One region of the uncultured Psychrobacillus sp. genome, then DNA from elsewhere that is predicted to be linked to it. Evidence: predicted binding sites of a transcription regulator. Region 1 holds the regulator's gene; the other holds the start of a gene.
What was found. The regulator CtsR, encoded in region 1, represses protease genes until heat stress. The targets are predictions, from matches to a motif close to ATGGTCAATAAAGGTCAAACA.
Positions count from the first base shown of each region.

Region 2: a site for CtsR is predicted at 4,720-4,740, ahead of clpP (ATP-dependent Clp endopeptidase proteolytic subunit ClpP). Genes of this name have one in related genera too.

Region 1 is NZ_CALIED010000090.1:35,791-43,172, reverse strand. Features, by position in the region: gene Q0371_RS18720 (ATP-dependent Clp protease ATP-binding subunit) at 1-1,840, opposite strand, end outside; gene Q0371_RS18715 (protein arginine kinase) at 1,837-2,931, opposite strand; gene Q0371_RS18710 (UvrB/UvrC motif-containing protein) at 2,921-3,460, opposite strand; gene Q0371_RS18705 (CtsR family transcriptional regulator) at 3,477-3,950, opposite strand; gene Q0371_RS18700 (GNAT family N-acetyltransferase) at 4,117-4,575, opposite strand; gene rsgA (ribosome small subunit-dependent GTPase A) at 4,587-5,648, opposite strand; gene Q0371_RS18690 (ABC transporter permease subunit) at 5,976-6,884, opposite strand; gene Q0371_RS18685 (ABC transporter ATP-binding protein) at 6,853-7,382, opposite strand, start outside.
Region 2 is NZ_CALIED010000020.1:124,072-131,453, forward strand. Features, by position in the region: gene Q0371_RS05075 (cupin domain-containing protein) at 95-880, opposite strand; gene Q0371_RS05080 (multidrug DMT transporter permease) at 1,508-1,906, shown strand; gene Q0371_RS05085 (GNAT family N-acetyltransferase) at 2,282-2,728, opposite strand; gene Q0371_RS05090 (YgcG family protein) at 2,750-3,403, opposite strand; gene Q0371_RS05095 (catalase family peroxidase) at 3,570-4,511, shown strand; tRNA gene Q0371_RS05100 (tRNA-Arg) at 4,586-4,657, opposite strand; gene clpP (ATP-dependent Clp endopeptidase proteolytic subunit ClpP) at 4,830-5,432, shown strand; gene Q0371_RS05110 (ribosomal protein L7/L12) at 5,505-5,762, shown strand; gene Q0371_RS05115 (HPr family phosphocarrier protein) at 5,827-6,084, opposite strand; gene whiA (DNA-binding protein WhiA) at 6,104-7,045, opposite strand; gene Q0371_RS05125 (YvcK family protein) at 7,077-7,382, opposite strand, start outside.

The DNA.
Region 1 (7,382 bases):
ACGGTTTACGGCGAACTTTTTCAGTCAACTGACCACCATCATCAAAGCCAACATACCCCGGAGGTGAACCTACTAAACGAGAAGTAGAATGTTTTTCCATGTACTCAGACATGTCTACTCGGATCATCGCGTCCTCGTCTCCAAACATTACCTCTGCTAAAGCACGAGCTAACTCCGTTTTACCTACTCCTGTAGGTCCTAAGAAGATAAATGAACCAATTGGTCGCTTCGGATCTTTTAAGCCCGCTCGAGCTCGTCGGATAGCACGAGAAATAGCATCTACCGCTTCTTTTTGTCCGATTACACGTTCATGTAATTTATCCTCTAGCTTTAACAACTTCTCGGACTCTGTTTGAGCTAACTTGGAAACAGGAATTCCAGTCCACATCGAAACGACAGCAGCGATATCCTCGACTGTAACCTCTGACTCTTCTTTTCCTTGTTTTTCTTTCCAAGTATTTTTCATAGTTTCTAATTTATCTTTAATCTTTTGTTCTTTATCTCGGAAAGAAGCTGCCTTCTCAAATTCCTGGCTTTGCACAGCTGCATTTTTCTCAGAGCGAACAGCCTCTAGCTTCGTTTCTAATTCTTTTAAATTAGGAGGAGTTGTATAGGAACGAAGGCGAACCTTAGAACCTGCCTCATCAATTAAATCTATTGCTTTATCAGGCAAGAAACGATCTGAAATGTAACGATCAGACATTTTAACTGCCGCTTCTACTGCTTCATCCGTAATTTTCACACGGTGATGTGCTTCATAACGATCGCGTAACCCATAAATAATTTGTACAGCTTCCTCAGAAGAAGGCTCATCAACTTGGATTGGTTGGAAGCGACGTTCAAGCGCAGCATCTTTTTCAATGTATTTGCGATATTCGTCTAATGTAGTAGCACCGATACATTGAATTTCTCCTCGAGCCAGTGCCGGTTTCAAGATATTAGAAGCATCAATTGCCCCCTCTGCTCCACCTGCACCGATTAACGTATGAAGTTCATCAATGAAAAGAATAACATTTCCTGCTTGGCGAATTTCATCCATCACTTTTTTCAGACGGTCTTCAAATTCACCACGATATTTAGTACCCGCTACAACAGTACCCATATCTAAAGTCATTACACGTTTATCTCTTAAAATTTCAGGAACCTCATTTTGTACGATTTGTTGTGCAAGACCTTCTGCAATAGCAGTCTTACCTACACCTGGCTCCCCAATTAGGACCGGATTATTTTTCGTACGACGAGCTAATATTTCAATAACACGTGTGATTTCCTTGCTACGCCCTATTACAGGATCTAGCGTACCTTCTCTTGCAATTTGTGTTAAATCGCGTGCTAACCCGTCTAATGTCGGTGTACTAGCAGGAGCGACTCCGTTGTTATTACTATTGCTATGAGATTGATCGGAACTTCCTAATAATTGAAGCACTTGCTGACGCGCCTTGTTCAAGCTTACACCTGCATTGTTCAATACTCTTGCTGCTACTCCTTCTCCTTCACGAATTAAAGCAAGAAGTAAATGTTCTGTTCCAATGTATGAGTGACCTAGTTTTCTTGATTCATCTACTGACAGCTCAATGACTTTCTTAGCACGAGGCGTATAGTGAACAATCGGACCAACTTCCTCTGCTCCAGTTCCAACCAGCTCCTCGATCCCTGCCTCTATCACTTTTGGATCTACTTCTATTGCTTCTAATGCTTTTGCGGCAATTCCGCTACCTTCACGGATAAGACCGAGTAAAATATGTTCTGTTCCAATAGATTCATGCTTTAAACGAATAGCCTCTTCTTGAGCTAATTGTAAAACTTTTTGCGATCTTTGCGTAAATCGATTAAACATCATGCAGGTTCCTCTCCTTTTGTATTATCTTTTTCTCCTTTTTGCAAACGTTCCCTTAACAGCTTAGCTCGAAACATGTCACGCTCCGTGGCATTTAAAGTAGTGCCAGCGTACTTTTGTAAAAAACCAGGCTGCATAAAGATCATACATTCATTTAGGATGGACATATCTATATCCTTAATAAGTCCAATATCTATTCCTAAACGCACATCAGACAGACATCTTGCCGCCTCCTCTGTGGTCATTAGACGAGCATAGGATAAGGTTCCTAGTGAACGGTAAAGACGATCCTCCAATGTATTTGGGGAGTGCTGTAAAAGTGCGTCTCTTGCTTCTCTTTCTTTTTGAATAATTTGTTCTGCTATACTTTGAAGATCAGCAAGTATATCTTCCTCAGTCTTACCAAGTGTCGTTTGATTTGATACCTGATAAACATTGCCGAGCGCTTCACTACCCTCTCCATATATTCCTCTTACGACCATACCAAGCCGAGAAATAATGGTTACGATTCGATTCATTTGCTTTGTTTTTGTTAAAGCAGGTAAGTGCATCATGACAGATGCTCTAAGTCCTGTTCCAGTGTTTGTAGGGCAGCTTGTCAAATAACCAAACTGTTCGTCAAATGCATATGGTAATTCCTTTTCTAATAAACGATCTATTGTATCTGCCCGTTCGTAAGCTTGTTGGATTTGGAGTCCTGGAAATAGGCATTGAATTCGAATATGGTCCTCTTCATTCACCATGACACTAACAGACTCATCTTCTGATAAAAGGACAGATCCCGTATTTGGTGAATTTGCGAGCTTAGGACTTATTAAATGTTTTTCAACCAAGACTTGACGCCCTAGCTCAGATACATCTTTAATATGCACAGATGTAAAATTTTTCTGTAATTCTTCATCTGCATCTAACAGTGTGGAGGATACAGATTGGTCAATTTTATGCGCTTCGTCCTCTGTAAATGCTAGAGGGAAGCGAAAACCATTAAGGTTTCTCGCCAAGCGAATTCTGGTGCTCATCACGATGTCAGAATGTTCTCCTTCCCCTTCCATCCAACTAGATCTGGAATTATCTAAAAAGTTCTCAATCGACATGTGAATCGTCACCTCCTCCGGCAAGTTGTTTTTCAAGGTCTTTAACTTCGTCTCTTAACTTCGCGGCATCTTCAAATTGCTCTTGCTCAACTGCCTGCTTCATTTGAGCCCTAATTGCTTCAATTCGTTTCTTTAAAGCTATTTTTTCACCAAGTCGCCCTGGTGCTTTTCCAATATGTGTAGTGTTACCATTGTGTAGACGTTTTAGGGCTTGAGGTAAATGAGGACGGAAGCTTTCGTAGCATGATGCACATCCAAACTTACCTTCTTCTAGAAATCTCTCAATAGACCAACCACATTCATCACATTCAAGTGTTTTTTGTTGTTTTTGTTGAACTATCTGATCTGCTTGGTTAAACCAATTAGATAGAAGCTGATGAAGAGATAATGGGTCTTGTTTGTATTCAACATAAAACGGGTGGAGGCTATTGGCACAGACCTCACAATAATGTCTTTCAAAGTGTTCTCCGTTATGCACTTGTGTAACCGTCACTTTAGCTGGCCGTTGTTTACAATTTTCACAAATCACCTTATCAACACCCCGTTCAATTTTCACTTTTTTCATATTTTAGTGTTAAAAGCATGGCACATAGTATACGTGCTCGTAGCTCATCTCTTGCTGGTAGTGGGATGGCTAAAGTTGTTCTGTCTAGAGCTGCTAAAATTATCTTCGCCTCTCTTTTCGTAATAACCTCTTCATCCAATAAACGAAAAACAATATCCTCTGTAGTGGATGCAGATGCTCCTGCTTCCAGACTTTGTATTATATGCTCAATTAATTCAGCTTTTGTGTGGGCTCGAACGCGGAGAATTCGAATATACCCACCACCACCACGTTTACTTTCCACCAAATATCCACGATCCAGTGTGAATCGGGTGTTTATTACATAATTTATTTGTGAAGGTACACATTGAAATTTTTCTGCGATCTCGCTTCTTTTGATTTCAATTTGCCCTCTACTTTCTTGTTCGATAATTGCCTTCAAATAACCTTCAATAATGTCAGATATATTTTTCATCTTCTCTCACCTCTTCTCACAAAAACTGACTTTGACTATCTTTGACTATATTATATAATGAATTTTTTGGTTGTGCAATTCATTTGCCTAGCATAAAAGAAACAAAAAAACTACCAACATTTATTGTCAGTAGTTTTAGGGTGTATCAAAATGAAAACTTATATTCTTATATTTGTGAATTGTATTTAAGCTGCGTAATAAAAATTGTTGGCTCTACCTCAATATCTTGTACTTTGAAAAAGTGATGTCTTTCATACAAAGCAAGAGCTGGTAAATTTTTTGCGCCGGTAGAAACTATTATACTTACAGCTTTTGAAGTAGTGCTCAAAACATGCTGGAGCAACTCAGAAGCTATCCCTTTTCTAAAATAATTTGGGTGGACAACTAACCTACAAATACTTAGTACGTCTCCCTCATATTCATAGGAGATAAAACCAAGTAGCTTCTCCATATGATACTTTCCTATAAAAATCTCTTTAGATACTTTAATATCCTCGATTGTTTCCTTAAGCTGTGGTATGCCTTCAAAACCGATGATCTCTGCTTCCTTGCGGTAAGCCGGAAGCTGTATTTCGAGCATTTCCTCTGCTATAGAATGCTTTTGGTGATCAATTAATCGAATCATATGCACCTCTATTAAACTTTTCTTCTCTTATTGGTTTTTTGGATCTTCGATACTTGCTTCCATTTATCACGTTCTGTTTTTTGAGCAGCTAAGTTGTTTTTACGCTCGATATGAGCAAGCTCACGCAATAATTTTACATAGCTTACATATCTATCCTCTTTTAGTAAACCAGTTTGAATGGCTTCTTGAATGGCGCAGCCCGGCTCTTTTTTATGCTGGCAGTCTCTAAATCTGCATTCGATAGCAAGTTCTTCGATATCCTGAAAACTGTTGCTAATACCTTCGCTAGAATCCCAGAGCTGGAACTCTCTCATTCCCGGGGTATCAATTAATAGTCCCCCACCAGGTAATAAGGAAAGCTCTCTATGAGTGGTTGTATGACGTCCTTTACTGTCATCCGCTCGAATATCGCTAACCTCCATTACATCCTCACCAGATAGAGCATTGATCAAAGAGGATTTCCCTACGCCTGAAGAACCTAGTAAGGCCCCCGTTTTACCGTTGACTAGGAGAGCGGCTAAGTCATCTATTCCCTCTCCCGTGACACTAGATACAGCGAATACATTTACGCCAAATGCAATCATTTCGACTTCACTGATGAAATAATCCACCTGTTCACAAGCGTCTTTTTTCGTTAGTACCACGACAGGTGTAGCACCAGAATCCCAAGCTGCAAGTAGATAGCGTTCTAACCTTCTTATATTAAAATCATGGTTGAGTGACATCACTAAAAATACATAGTCTACATTCACTGCTACCAATTGGATTTCTGTTGTTGTACCTGCCACTTTTCTCGAGAATTGGGATTGTCTCGGTAAAACCTGTTGAATAATACCTTTATCTTCTCCGGGCATCTGCTCTAAAACCACCCAATCTCCTACGGCTGGGTAGGCTTCACGGTTGTGATCAAACTTAAATCTACCCGAAAGAGAGCAAAGCCACTCACCTTCATTCGTAATTACTCGATAAGAATGCTTATGTTCGAGTAAAACTCGACCTACTAATCCTTTGTTCGACATCTTTTCTTCCCATTTACTATTCCATCCATAATGTTCGATTAAATTCAATTTCAATTTCCTCCTAATTTTCCCATTAAAATATTTGAATCGCCATTATATTAAGCGAATTACTGGGCAACAAAAAAACCATGATTGCTCGAATCAGCAATCATGGTCTCCCGTTCATTAGTAAAGAAATTTCAAAAAGTATGAAGAAATAAGCTCGATTGTCTGTATACAATCAAACTAATACCTATTCCGCCTACATTTTAGAAAATAACAGGGTAAGACATCATGAACTTACTGATTCGAATCGAATTATATACAATAGCCATAATGCCTCACCTCTTTCTTTAAGTTAAATTCAGAATACTACAAGTTTTTGAAATATGCAATAGGCAATTATGCCGTTACATCACGTTTTGTAAATGACCAGTAGCTCGTCACAAGGAAAACTGCAAGGTAAATAAGAATTACGACAATAGAGAAGGCCATCGTCATTCCCTCTATTGAGGGATCATTTGCGCCAATGTATTGCCCCAAATTTGTATTAGCAAATAAAATATATTTCGAAGCCTCGATTTTCAGCGCCGCAAGAACTCCTGTAACTTGTACTCCTGTAAACATCAAGAAAATAGATATTCCTATTGCCAATGAGCTCGAACGGAAAACAGAGCCAATCATAAAGGCCAACGTTCCAATCACTAATACATTGATTAGCGATAAAGCAGTTAACAGTAACAATCTACCCCAGAATGAAACTTCAACTACAGCTCCGTCTACTAACTCTAACTGGGTTCCTGGTACATTATCAAAGAATATATAGCCAAAAATGATGCCTGAAATAAGAAGAATACCAGTCATTGCTACTGCAAATAAACCAACCGTTAACAGTTTAGACGTAAGGATCTTCCAACGCTTTACTGGTCTTGTTAATAACATTTTAATCGTTCCTTGAGAAAACTCAGAAGCTACAATACCACCGGCAACAACTACTGTAAGTAATGTAACAACTGACATCATACTAGGAAGGCCGGTGATAAAGCCTTGTGCACTATCATCTATAATTGGTGGCAGTTCATTATCCAATCTATATTTAGTTATTTCAGGTTCCTCCGCAACGGCCGTCATCTGGCTCACTGTTATAGTTTCTCCTGAATCGTCCTGTCCTACTTCTAAGGAATTCATCCATTTCACAAAGCCCGCAGAACCAAGCATTACCAATACGAGCAGTATAGCCATGATCCAGGTTGCTTTTTTACTCCATAGTTTTAACCACTCATTTCGTACGAGATTCAGCAATTTGTCCACCTCCTGTAATTTCTAAGAATTGATCTTCTAATGTTTTTCTATTTGGAGTGATGGAATAGATTTGTAGGCCATTCGCAATCATCTCTGCAACTAATGCAGGCACTTCCTCTTTATTAAGTGGGATTATAAAACCACTTCCTTGAGCCTCCATTGTAATCTCTTTATGTTTAAAGAAATCTACTACTTTTTCTAGTTCAGATGCTTCGATGTAATAATAAGATTTTTGCTGTTCATTTACCTCTTGAATAGATAAGAGCTTCCCATTTTGAATAACGGCAATTCTATCACACATTAATTCTATCTCTGCGAGCAAATGACTTGAAACAAAGATAGCAACACCATCTTCTACTGCGATCTTTTTTAAGTATGTGCGGAATTCCCGAATCCCTGCAGGATCTAACCCGTTTGTGGGCTCGTCTAAAATAAGAAATTTAGGCTTATGTAGGATAGCCTGTGCTAGGCCAAGACGCTGTCTCATTCCTAAAGAATAGGTGGATA
Region 2 (7,382 bases), on a different contig from region 1:
AACGAAAGACAATAGCCTTTATCTTCACTAAAAAAAACAGATGAAGAAAACGATTCGTTTTCTTCATCTGTTTTTTTTGATTACCTCTTAGGCTCTACATTTTTTTGCTTTGCTGGAGAATTTGTGATTCTCCTGTACGTTCCCATTCCTCTACTGTTTCATATGCTTTTTCAGGAGAATATCCCTTTCCAACAAGAACTCCCATTAAAATAAACTCTTGAAGGATATGTGTCATATTAATTCCTCGTTCAACGTCTTCCATGCCTTCTTTAACCAGAAATTCTGTGTGCTTAACCCACTCATCTGGAGTCTTCCCATAATATTTTGTAATTCCATTTCCATGTTCCATCTCCATTGCATCCGCTTTAGTTTTATGAACTGTACCAAATGGATGGTTTGGCGGGGCATATATGGAATATAGTTTCAAAGGAACATTTCCGGTATTTGTGAGATTATGCCACGTTCCAGCTGGTATTACAACTGCTGTATCATCGAATACACTCCATTGCAAATTTAGATTATCTTTACTATTACCCATTTGAACTATTCCTTGACCTTGTTCAATACGTAGGAATTGATCCACTTCAGGGTGTATTTCCAAACCGATATCTTCCCCTACATTAAGGCTCATTAAAGTGACTTGCAAACGACTTCCTGTCCATAGTGCAGTACGAAACGTCTGATTTACTTTGGTTGCCTCATTAATATTAATAACAAAAGGGTTTGCTCCATAGTCTTTTAACACGTTCTCATAATAAGAATGGTGTGAACCAAATGCCACCTCATTCGGAACTGCCCAATAACCATGAGTGTTTCCGTAGATATACTGTGGAGAATTTGCATAATAAGGATATTGATACATATAAGGTGCATAATACATTTTTATCAATCCCTTCACTTCATTTTATTAATAATCCATCTTATGTGTGGTGTCAGCAGGGTATACTAAATGTTGCCATAAGAGAACAATTTGAGATTAAAAACGACGACAATTACTCCACGTTTTCCTACAACCAACGTTTTTTACTACCCCCTACCACTACCCCAAAAGAGCAGCGAGTTAGTTAAACCAGCATGGCCAAAAACATGAGAAAAGAAAGTCATTCTTGCAGCTGAAATGCTCTTGATTAGGGAACGTCAAAAATTTGTTGAAGCTAGCTCTTCCATAAAGGTAAAAAGTGGAGTTTCATTGAATATAATAAATTATCTATCCAGGGGTTATATCAAGGTTAATTTAACGATTGTTGTTCGGTGGGGGGACGATATTCTTATGGATAAAAGAACTTTAAATGAATACTCGATGTCACACACCCCCTCACCCAAAAGTGGCTAAAACTTTCATTGATATCTTAAAGGTAGGCTAATTTATGTTTCTAGGATGCAGTTTAACGATATCCTGTAAAATTACTTAAGACTGTACTCCTGGTTTAATACATTTTGAAGCTAATATATACTCTGTTTCGTTACTGTGTACAAAATTTCAAGACTAGATGAAAAGGGGAAAAAAATGAAAACAAAATGGCTTTTGATTAGTAGTGCTGTAGTGATGGGTTTGTTGGGATTGGCAGGAACCTTTATTCCCGAAGAAATTTCAAATGTATTAGGGATTGACCCTTCGCCCATTACTCTGATTCTTCTGCAAATCATCGGAGGACTATATTTAGGTTTTGCAATGTTGAACTGGTTTACACGTTCTTCCCTAATTGGCGGCATCTATAACAAACCTGTCGTATTGGGAAATCTGATACATTGCGTCGTTGTCTTTTTTGCCTTACTCCGGCAGTTGATGGAGCAGTTTCATTTTATAATTGTTATTATGACATTAGTTTATCTTGGGTTTGCCATCTGGTTTATGTTAGTGATGCGCTCGAATCCATTAAGAAATCAATCAAAAATATCCGTCTAACATATATTAAACGGGAATTTATATAGGGCGTCTCACTTTTTAAGTTCACCATGCGGAACTAGTTTTTTTAAGCAATACAAAATATATTAAAACAATAAAAATTCCTACTTTATAAAAGAAGGAATTTTTCTTTTTATTCTATTATGAGAACCTAAGTGGAAGATTACTCGATATTTATGGGTCAAATTTTTTAAAATTGAGAAGGGTTATGAATTTAATATCATTGTTCCAGTGATTTCAAAACAATTTTCTTCCTTCAATTAACAAAATTATTAGCAGTGCAATTAGAAGAATTGTATCCCCATTTGCTTTGCTTTTTTACGTGCTCTCCCCGTGTACAGAGCCAGTTAATCTATTTCTCCCACCTTAATTTCTCTAAACCTTTAACACAAACTCTGCTTCGCCTTCGTTAATGTTGCCTGTTTTTTCGAAGCCGAGGCTTTCATAGAGCTTGATGGCTATTTCGTTTTCTGGCTCCGTGGATAAATAGATGGAATTGCAGCCGTCCAATTGTTTCATTTCATCCAGCACTAGCTCTACTGCTTTTCTGCCATAGCCTTTTCCTTGGCTTTTATGATCGATCATAAAGCGGCAGATCCAGTAGTGTGCAGTTTCTTCATCAAACCCGTACATGGCAAAGCCGATGAGCTTGTCCTCTGCTTCGATACCTTTTATAGTCCATCCTGTTTCATAGACTGATTGGGTGATGGATAATGCGTTGGAGGCAACAAATTTCTCTACTACGGTTCCTTTGCCATCCTCGTTAGTTGTTAGAAGGACTGTTTTCAGCCAGTTATCCTTATTTATTTCTACTAGTTTCATTCTGCTTCCCCGTTTCTTTTGTTAATCTCTCTGCTTTTTTCTTTTACCATTTACCATTCTAGATAGGAGGAAGATGACTAAAAGGATAATGATTATGGTTGGGATAGAGATACTGTCCTGTAGGCTGTTACTTGTATAGGGCTGTGGCTTCGTTAGCCCCTCCGAAATACCGTAATGCTTGGAAACCTCATTGGACAAAGCCTGATAGGTTGAGATTACAGCCTCATCGATTAGACCCTGGTTTAAATAAGGCATCGTATACCGATCGATTATCTGATCTATTTTGGCATCTGAAAGTGCTTTTTCCAAGTCACGGTCCACTGTAATCTCTACTGCCGGACCTCCCCCGTTAACCGGATCCGTCTCGATTAAAAATAGTAAGCCATTCTTATTTCGTACACTTCCTATTTGGTTCTCTCGTATGATATCCATGTTAAATTCACTTGCCGACTGATCTCCTACATGCTCGATAATCATCACAACCAGCTGAGCGGTCGTTCCTTTTTTTAATTTATCTCCCAGTATTTTTACTTCCTGCTTCGTTTCTTCTGTTAAAAAGTTCTCTTCATCTACTAAATAGGTATCCTTTGATATATCTCCAGCAGCCCCTGTACTTAAAGGAGAGAACAACAAAATAAGGAAGGTTATAACTAGCAGATGTATTGCTTTATTCAACAGTGCCATTCCCCTTTCAGCCTGCAGTCTCATCATTTTTATTTTATTCTGATAAGTTAATTATATTATACATGAATTATGACTATTAGAAGTCCCTTTTACGAGTTTAATATAGGAAAAGAGTGGTAATGATATAGATTAGACAGTAAATAAAGGAGGTAAACAAATGGACCAAGTACATAACGAGGATTTAACACCAAAAGAAGCCATTGATGCACTGGAGCAGATTCAAGGAAAATTCCCTGGAGCGAGGCGCGCACACGCTAAGGGGGATATGTATGAGGCAACATTTCTTCCGAATGGGAATGCTGTACCCTATACGGTTGCACCCCATCTTCATAGAGAAGCAATTCCTGCTACTGCTCGTTTTTCCAATAGCCCCCCTAACCCTGCTTCCGTCGATTATCTTGTTCCTGCCAAAGGGCTCGCCGTTCAATTTGAGCTACCCGATGGAAGCTTCACCAATTTAGTGAGCTCCACTGTACCGATGTTCGTCACAAGCAGTCCTAGAGAGTTTATCGATATGATTGAGATATTTACGGATAAAAAAACTGGGATTAAAACGATTGACCGGGCCATTAATATGGTGGAGCTAGTTTCTAAAAAATATCCACATAGCAAAGAGGTCATTCAAATCATTAAGGAGCAGGCAAAGCAGCCACCAACGAGCTACGCTGAGCTTCACTACTATCCTATCCACGCCTTCTATTTCGTTAATAAAGACGGCGAACGCCAAGCAATCAAATACGAATGGGTCCCAGTTGATGAAACAAAGGATCCTGCTCTAACAAGCAAATCGATTTCAGCCAACTATTTGACGGAGGAGCTCGACGACCGATTAAAACGGGGGCCAGTCCAGTTTGATCTGTTCATCCGCTTAGCAGAGGAAGGGGATAACCCAAACGATGCGACGGATATGTGGCCAGAAGATAGAAGAAAAGTGAATATAGGTCGTTTGGAAATTAGAAATAAAATACATCCTAAGGAAGACATTGTTTACGACCCAACGATTATTCCAAAGGGAATCGAGCTAACGGACGATCCCATACTACACTTTCGAAGTGGAGCATATGCTGAATCATATGAGAGGAGAAGTAAGAATGAATAAGAAAGCCCCAAACACATAGTAAATGAGCATAAAAAAACACTCGAACGAATTCGAGTGTTTCTAACTGTTATGGACGCCCCTGGAGGGAATCGAACCCCCATCTCAAGAACCGGAATCTTACGTCATATCCATTAAACTACAGGGGCAAGCGACCTTTCTATTATACAAATGGTATAGGAATAATTCAAGTAAACATTTCAAAGCTTAATATTTGACCTTCCTTGACCATTCCATGTATGATAAAGTTACAACTGAGGCAGAATTTCTCAGTACACACTAAAAAAACACTAACAATTACCTTGAAGGAGGCAATCCAGGATGAATTTAATCCCTACAGTTATTGAACAAACAAATCGCGGCGAGCGTGCGTATGACATTTATTCTAGATTATTAAAAGACCGCATCATCATGCTTGGTAGCGCGATTGATGACAACGTATCAAACTCGATCGTTGCACAGCTTTTATTCCTAGAAGCAGAGGATCCAGAAAAAGATATCTCTATCTATATCAATAGCCCAGGCGGAAGTATTACAGCAGGTATGGCTATCTACGATACAATGCAATTCATTAAACCAGACGTACAAACTATTTGTATCGGTATGGCAGCATCAATGGGTGCTTTCTTACTTACAGCTGGAACAAAAGGCAAACGCTATGCACTTCCAAATGCTGAGGTTATGATTCACCAACCACTTGGTGGAGCTCAAGGGCAAGCAACGGAAATCGAGATTGCAGCAAAACGTATCTTATACCTACGCGACAAGCTAAACCAAATTATGGCTGAACGTACTGGTCAACCGATTGAAGTCGTTTCAAAAGACACAGATCGCGATAACTTCATGCCAGCAGAGCGTGCATTAGAATACGGTCTAATCGACCATATCATTTCACGTAGCGACATGAAAAAAGATTTAAAATAATATAATATAAATCCAAGGCGGTGATTCTCTGCCTTGGATTTTTTTATAAAAAGACGAAAGGTTGTGTTCCATTTGCTATATACAATAAGTTCTCTGTTAATCATATTGTCCTTAGTCATTTACATCGTAAGTCTACAAAGCAAAATAAAAAAATTAGAATCACAACAGGCCCTTCCGTTTAAAGGAGACAAAGCCTTAGAAAAACAAATCGTAGAGATGAATAATAATGACAGCAGCCAGGTTGAAATGGTCAAGCTTGTTCGGAATGAAACAGGCTTAGGACTAGTACCAGCAAAGAAATATGTAGATAAAGTGCTTAACCATATTTAATGTCACTTCTACGAAAAAAAAGCTGTTATCTAATCCAAGCGGACTAGATAACAGCTCTCTTTATTTATTCAGCATTAGAAATGAACTTAACTAATGATTCCACAGCTTCCTCTTCATCAGAGCCTTCAGCACTCAAAGTAACAGTAGCGCCCTTGCTAATCGCAAGGCTCATGATTCCCATGATACTTTTAGCGTTTACCTTTTTGTCATCTTTTTCAAGAAACACATCTGCTATAAAACGATTCGCTGCTTGTACAAATAAAGCTGCTTGTCTCGCTTGTAGTCCTGATTGTAATTTTACTTCGACCTGTTGTTCCGCCATAATCCTTAGCCCCATTTCTTTAAATTGATTCGCCTCTTCTTAAAGCATCTGCTATTTCATCCAGCTTACGCAAGCGATGGTTAACACCTGATTTACTTACAGTTCCAGTGGATACCATGTCGCCTAGCTCCTTTAGGGTTACATCCTGATACTCGACACGAAGACGGGCAATTTCTCGAAGCTTCTCAGGCAATTGATCCAGCCCGATTGCATTATCGATAAAACGGATGTTATCCACTTGTCGGATAGCTGCACTGATGGTTTTGTTCAAATTGGCCGTTTCACAGTTGACCAAGCGATTAACACTGTTCCGCATGTCTCGGATGATTCGCACATCCTCAAATTTTAAGAGGGCACGATGTGCTCCAGCGATGCTTAAAAAGTCAGAAATTTTTTCTGCTTCCTTTAAATATGCCACAAAACCTTTTTTACGTTCAATGGTTTTTGCATTTAATTCATAAAAGTTCATTAAATCGACTAATGCGTCGCTATGTGTTTTATATAAGGAGTAAATTTCTAAGTGATAAGAGGAAGTTTCTGGATTATTGACAGAGCCTCCTGCTAAGAAAGCTCCACGTAGGTAAGCTCTTTTACAGCAGTTCTTTTTGACAAGCTCCTGTGAAATCGAATACTCAAATTCAAAGCCTTCCTTCAAAATCATTAAATCCTCTAATAGCCTCTTGGAGCCTTCTCTTACTCGGCAAATATAGACATTATTCTTTTTAAGACGCATCTTTTTACGAACAAGTACTTCCACATTCAGCTGATACAACGATTTGATCAACGTATACAGCCTTCGGGCAATCGCCGCATTTTCGGTTTGGACATCCAAGCTAAGCATTTTGTTGCTAAAAGAAAGAGAACCATTCATACGGATGAGCGCTGAAAGCTCTGCCTTCGAACAGCAAGGCTCAGCCTCCTCCTGTGTCATCTCTTTTTTTGTTTCAGAAGCAAACGACATATAACGTTTCCCCCTTTCTTGCAGAGCCTCTCTATTGTTTGAATCCTTTTTGGCCTGCATATTCGTAAAGCCATTCCGCTACTTTTATCGCATCATGACGGACAGCGCCATTATATACGATGGAAATGTCCTTCTTAACGATTTCTATGTCTAGTGTTTCTAATTTCTCTATATCAATTTTAACGGGAGAAGCCTTCTCCTGCTTATATAAATACTGAACATTTTCAGGAATTTCCTCATTACTTATCAACAAAGAATCTATAAAGTTTTCGCCTACATGGTCGATCAATGCTTCTACATGATCATACGCAGTATAGTTATTCGTTTCTCCAGCTTG